2 regions of the Streptomyces sp. NPDC053673 genome follow, and region 1 is predicted to be linked to the other one. Evidence: riboswitches for the same ligand, from Rfam matches in the RefSeq annotation. Region 1 holds a riboswitch; the other holds the start of a gene.
The links. A riboswitch is a leader RNA that binds a small molecule or an ion and turns the genes downstream of it on or off. The one in region 1 is predicted to bind S-adenosylmethionine.
Positions count from the first base shown of each region.

Region 2: it holds a riboswitch for S-adenosylmethionine, as region 1 does, so the genes downstream of both, thrC (threonine synthase) here and ACZ6ZQ_RS11765 (aminotransferase class V-fold PLP-dependent enzyme) in region 1, are expected to answer to the same signal.

Region 1 is NZ_JBVJKN010000006.1:121,149-124,347, reverse strand. Features, by position in the region: gene ACZ6ZQ_RS11770 (Lrp/AsnC family transcriptional regulator) at 1-33, shown strand, start outside; gene ACZ6ZQ_RS11765 (aminotransferase class V-fold PLP-dependent enzyme) at 238-1,644, opposite strand; SAM riboswitch class IV at 1,848-1,965, opposite strand; gene trpD (anthranilate phosphoribosyltransferase) at 2,189-3,199, opposite strand, start outside.
Region 2 is NZ_JBVJKN010000002.1:118,024-121,222, forward strand. Features, by position in the region: gene ACZ6ZQ_RS03730 (DUF7927 domain-containing protein) at 1-231, opposite strand, end outside; gene ACZ6ZQ_RS03735 (glucosyl-3-phosphoglycerate synthase) at 315-1,337, opposite strand; SAM riboswitch class I at 1,455-1,610, shown strand; gene thrC (threonine synthase) at 1,604-2,914, shown strand; gene ACZ6ZQ_RS03745 (MoaD/ThiS family protein) at 2,911-3,186, shown strand.

The DNA.
Region 1 (3,199 bases):
GAGGCGGCGTTCGCGATCGGCCTCGACGCGTAGGCCCTGTCCGCACACCAGGCCCCGTCCGGGGACACCTCCGGGCACAGCTCCGGGGGAGTCCGAGCACGGACGCTCCGGACGGACATCCCGTCGGCAGCCGGCACGGTGCGCGTGAAGCGCTCGGCCGCGCCGGCGAATTCCTCGCCGACGCGGCCGAGCGCTTCATGAACACGGTCCTGCCGGGGACGGGACTCACCCGGCGCCTCAGACCGCGGGCACGCACCTGCCGTCCTCGGTGCGGTAGTTCCACTTCGCACCGTCGCGCACGAGATCCTTCACGGCCTGTACGAAGCGCTCGACGTGCTCGTCCGGCGTACCGGCGCCGAAGCTGACCCGGATCGCGTTCAGCGAGCTCGCGCCCGGCTCGGCCTCCGGCGCACCGCACTCGCCCGGGTCCTGCGGGTCGCTGCCGAGCAGGGTGCGCACCAGCGGGTGGGCGCAGAAGAGTCCGTCCCGTACGCCGATGCCGTACTCGGCGGACAGCGCGGCGGCGAAGTGGGAGCTGTTCCAGCCCTCCACGACGAAGGAGATGACACCGACGCGCGGTGCGTCGTCGCCGAACAGCGAGAGGATCGTGACCTCCGGCACCTCCGCCAGGCCCTCGCGGACCTTCGCGATCAGATGCCGCTCACGCGCGACGAGCGCGTCGAAACCGGCTTCCGTCAGCGCCTTGCACGCGGACGCGATCGAGTAGACGCCGATGACGTTCGGCGAACCGGCCTCGTGGCGGGCGGCGGTGGTGTGCCAGTCCACGTCCACGCCACCGTCGTTGCGTCGCGCGACCTTCTTCGAGGCACCGCCACCGGCCAGGTACGGCTCCGCCTTCTGCAGCCAGTCCGCGCGCCCGGCGAGCACACCCGAGCCGAACGGGGCGTACAGCTTGTGCCCGGAGAAGGCGACCCAGTCGACGTCCAGGTCCTTCACCGAGACGGGGTGGTGCGGCGCGAGCTGCGCGGCGTCCAGCACGATGCGCGCGCCGTGGGCGTGGGCGGCGGCCGTGAGTTCGCGTACCGGCCAGAGCTCCCCGGTGACATTGGACGCGCCGGTCACGCAGACCAGCGCGGGGCCATGGGGGTTGCGGTCGGCGAGGGCCAGCTCCAGGGTCCGCACCGCCTCGCCCGGCGTGCGCGGCGCGTCGAGGTACGTCACGCGGGCGTCCTGCCACGGCAGCAGCGAGGCGTGGTGCTCGGTCTCGAAGACGAACACCTGGCAGTCGGCGGGGAGTGCGGCGGCCAGCAGGTTGAGCGAGTCGGTGGTCGAGCGGGTGAAGACGACCTGGTCTCCGTCCCGGCAGTCGAGGAACTCGTGCACCGCCACGCGGCTGTTCTCGAACAGGTCCGTGGAGAGCTGCGAGAGATACCCGGCGCCGCGGTGCACGCTGCCGTAGTACGGGGCGTACGCGGCCACGTCGTCCCACACCCGCTGCAGCGCGGGCGCGCTCGCCGCGTAGTCGAGGGCGGCATACGTGACCTCGCCGCCGGTCACGAGCGGCACGGTGACGTCCCGGCCGAGTACCGGCAGCGGGGCGGCACAGCAGGGGTCGGCGTCGGTGGCGACGGCAGCGGGGGTGGCGGTGACAGTGGCAGTGGCGGTGTTCGGGCATGCGGACATGGCGGTATCTCCCGGCAGGAAAGGCGAATCGGCTTCAAGAACCCGTGCGGCAGCCGCCCAACCGGCGCTCTGCATACGGGGGTTGCCTCGACGCACGGCGGTCACCGTACGGAGGGAATTGAAGTGAGGGGCTTCGCGCCCTATCGCATTCGCTTGCTCACGAGACTGCTCCCTTGAGGACCAGGACCCCAGGGGTTGCAAGGGGTCCGCGCTTGCCGCGGACCTCGCTGCCCACGGCCTGGTCTTCACCCGGGGCACCCCGCCACGGACGGAGGGTTGCCGGACAGCGGGCCGGGGCCGTAGTCGCTGTCACTCATGACCTGTCGCGAAGCTATGCCAGCTGATCGCCCTCGCGCAACTCGTGTCCGGATACCGGGACGTCACCCGCCCGCGGGTTCACCGCGACTTCCCGGCAGCTCTCCACGGCCCCGCAGCTCCCCATGACGTCCGCATACGTCCGCACCACGTCCGCACGACGTCCGCACGCAAAGGTGCGGGGCCTGTGCCCGCACAGACCCCGCACCAGCATGCCCATCGCCGGGCGTTACGCGTTGCTCACCGCCACCCAGCGGTCCAGCGCCTGCTTCGCCGCCCCGGAGTCGATGGACTCCGCGGCCTTCGCGATCCCGGCCCGGAGTTGCTCCACCAGAGTGCCCCCGCCCGGCTCCAGCGCGGCCAGCGCCGCCGCCGAGTTCAGCAGGACCGCGTCCCGCACCGGGCCGGACTCACCGGCGAGGAGCCGGCGGGCGACATCCGCGTTGTACGAGGCGTCCGCGCCGCGCAGCGCTTCGACCGGGACCAGTTCGATGCCCACGTCCCGGGGGTCGAAGGCCTCCTCGCGCACCGCGCCGTCCCGGACGACCCACACCCGGGACGTCGCGGTCGTGGTGAGCTCGTCCAGGCCGTCATCACCGCGGAAGACCAGCGCGCTGGATCCCCGCTCGGCGAGCACTCCGGCCATGATCGGCGCCATTCGGGCATCGGCGACGCCCGTGGCCTGGGCCTTCACCCGGGCGGGGTTGGTGAGCGGCCCCAGGAAGTTGAACGTCGTACGGATTCCGAGCTCCTTGCGCGCCGCGGCCACATGCCGCAGCGCTGGGTGGAACTTCACGGCGAAGCAGAAGGTGATCCCCGCTTCCTCCGCGACCGCGGCCACCCGCTCCGGCGTCAGCTCCAGATTGACGCCGAGCTTCTCCAGGACGTCCGAGGCGCCGCTGGCACTGGACGCGGCACGGTTGCCGTGCTTGACGACCTTCGCGCCGGTGCCGGCCACGACGATCGCGGACATCGTCGAGATGTTGACGGTCTTCGCGCCGTCGCCGCCGGTGCCCACGATGTCGACGGTCGCCCCGGGGACGTCGATCACCCGGGCATGGGCGTACATCGTTCGTACGAGACCGGAGATCTCCTCGACCGTCTCGCCCTTGGCCCGCAGCGCGACGGCGAACCCGGCGATCTGCGCATCGGTGGCCTCGCCCCGCAGAATCCGGTCCATGGCCCACGCGGTGGCTTCCGCGCTCTGGTCGCGGCCGTACAGCAGGGAGTCCAGTACCTC
Region 2 (3,199 bases), on a different contig from region 1:
GGCGAGCGCGCACCGGGCGGCCATGTCGCCGGGCGCGTCCGGACAGCCGAGTACGGTGTTGCCGATGGTGGTGAAGTCGCCGTACAGCGAGGCGTCGTAGCGCTTCTCGAAGGAGGAGCCGCTGTCGGTGACGGCCCGGCCGGGGGAGAGCGGAGCGGTCGGCCCGGCCATTCCGGTCGAGACGGTGGTGACGGTCGCGACGACCGTCAGGGCCCCGACGAAACGGGGCAACCTGGAATTCTGGCGCCAAGCGCCCATGAGTCTCGTATAGCCCATAAATGCGAAATTTAGACAATACGACCGGCTGAGCCCGGCTACGCCGCGCCCGTGTTACGCCGCCCGGCCCGCTTCGCGTACTCCGCGTACTCGGGGATCTCCACCATCGGCGGCCGCTCCTCGGTGTCCACCGGATGGGTCCGCGGTACGAACCCGTCCTCGCCGCGCTCGAACTGGGTCAGCGCCGGACGCACCAGATGGCCCCGGGACAACCGCAGTTGGGCCGTACGGTAGATCGCCGCCGCCATCCGGCCCAGCGCCTGGCTGTCCTGGTGCCGGTGCAGCCGTACGCCCACGTCCACCTGCGCCAGCGCGTCCAGGCCCACCGTGTGCAGCGCGTCCACCAGCAGCCCGAGCTCCACCCCGTACCCCACCGGGAACGGCAGCCGCTCCAGCAGCGAGCGCCGCGCCGCGTACTCACCGCCGAGCGGCTGGACGAACCCGGCCAGCTGCGGCCAGTGCAGATTGAGCAGCGGCCGCGCCACCAGCTCCGTGACCCTTCCTCCTTGCTCGGCTCCGCCAAGACGGCCGCCCTGTCCGGTCCTGCCGGAGGCGAGCGCGTCGACACCGGTGGTCCCGAGCGGCCGCTCGTACATCGCCTTCACGAACTGCACGTCCGGCTCGGTCAGCAGCGGGCCGATGATCCCGGAGACGAAGTCCGCGGAGAACTCCCTCAGGTCCGCGTCCACGAAGCAGACGATGTCGCCGCCGGTCACGAGCAGCGAGCGCCACAGCACCTCGCCCTTGCCGGGCAGCGCCGGTATGCGCGGGAGTATCGCGTCCCGGTGCACCACGCGCGCCCCGGCCGCCGCGGCGGCCTCTGCGGTACGGTCCGTCGACCCCGAGTCGACGACCACGAGCTCGTCCACGAGCGGGACCGCCTCCGACATCAGCTCGCGCCGGATCACGGCGACGATCTCCCCGACCGTCGCCTCCTCGTTCAGAGCAGGGAGCACCACGCTGACCGTGGTGCTCTTCTTGGCGGCCAGCAGCTGGTCCAGGGGGCGGTCCGCCACCGACCAGGACCGCCGGGCCAGCCAGCGCTCCACCTCTTCCAGCACTTGATCTCCATCTCGCGGATCGGACGACCATCTCAAGCGTCCGGGGGTTCGGTTACAGTCTTGAACAACGCGAACGGCCGTCGCATGTCGGGGGTCCTCTCGCGAACAATCGAATACCGCTCATCCAGAGGGGCAGAGGGACACGGCCCGTTGAAGCCCCGGCAACCCTCCAGCCGGTTCTCGTCGCACGTCATACGACACTCGCGCGAGGCCCCGGCTAGGGAAGGTGCCAATTCCGTCTCGTGGCGAGATGCGCCGCGAGGAAGATGAGGAGAAAGGGCCTCGCCTCCATGGCTGTGCAGACCGTTGCCACCACCACCGACTCAGTTGATCTCGGCCCCGCCTCCGGGCTCTCCTGCCGCGAATGCGGCGAGCGGTTCGCGCTCGGCCCGATCTTCGCCTGCGAGATCTGTTTCGGGCCGCTCGAAGTCGCGTACGACCTGCCGAGCGGCGACCCGGAAGCCCTGCGCAAGCGGATCGAGAACGGTCCCGAGAACATCTGGCGCTATGCGCCGCTGCTCCCCGTCCCCGCCGACGTGGCGAGCAAGCCGAACCTGAACCCGGGCTGGACCAAGCTCGTCAAGGCCGACAACCTCGCCCGTGAGCTGGGTGTCGACACCGGCAAGCTCTTCGTCAAGGACGACTCCGGCAACCCGACGCACTCCTTCAAGGACCGGGTCGTCGCCCAGGCCCTGGAGGCCGCCCGCGCCTTCGGTTTCACCACGCTCTCCTGCTCCTCCACCGGCAACCTGGCGGGCGCGGTCGGCGCCGCCGCCGCCCGGGCCGGCTTCCGCTCCTGCGTGTTCATCCCGCACGACCTGGAGCAGGGCAAGGTCATCATGGCGGCCGTCTACGGCGGCGAGCTCGTCGGTATCGAGGGCAACTACGACGACGTCAACCGCTTCTGCTCCGAACTCATCGGCGACCCGGCGGGCGAGGGCTGGGGCTTCGTCAACGTCAATCTGCGTCCGTACTACGGCGAGGGGTCGAAGACGCTCGCGTACGAGATCTGCGAGCAGCTCGGCTGGCGGATCCCCGACCAGATCGTCATCCCCATCGCCTCCGGCTCCCAGCTCACCAAGATCGACAAGGGCCTGCAGGAGCTGATCAAGCTGGGCCTCGTCGAGGACAAGCCCTACAAGATCTTCGGCGCCCAGGCCGAGGGCTGCTCCCCGGTGTCCGTGGCCTTCAAGGCCGGCCATGACGTGGTCAAGCCGCAGAAGCCCGACACCATCGCGAAGTCCCTGGCGATCGGCAACCCGGCCGACGGCCCGTACGTCCTGGACATCTGCCGGCGCACCGGAGGAGCCGTCGAGGACGTCACCGACGAGCAGATCGTGGACGCGATCAAGCTGCTGGCCCGCACGGAGGGCATCTTCACGGAGACCGCCGGCGGCACGACGCTCGGCGTGGCGAAGAAGCTGATCGAGGCAGGCGTCATCGACCCGTCCCTCACCACGGTCGTCGTCAACACGGGTGACGGCCTGAAGACTCTCGACGCGGTGGCCCCCACGACGGGTATGTCCGCTGTCATCCGCCCCAACCTGGACTCTTTCCGAGAGGCTGGCCTCGCATGAGCGTCAACGTCCGCATCCCCACCATCCTCCGCACCTACACCGGCGGCCAAGCCGAGGTCCCGGCGGAGGGCGCGACCCTCGCCGAGGTCATCGCCGACCTGGAGAAGAACCACGCGGGCATCGCGGCGCGGGTCCTGGACGACCAGGGCAAGCTGCGCCGTTTCGTGAACGTGTACGTCAACGACGACGACGTCCGCTTCGAGCAGGGCCTGGAGACGGCCACGCCGGACGGCGCGGGCGTCTCGATCATCCCGGCCGTCGCCGGAGGCTGACCGTCGGGCGCGG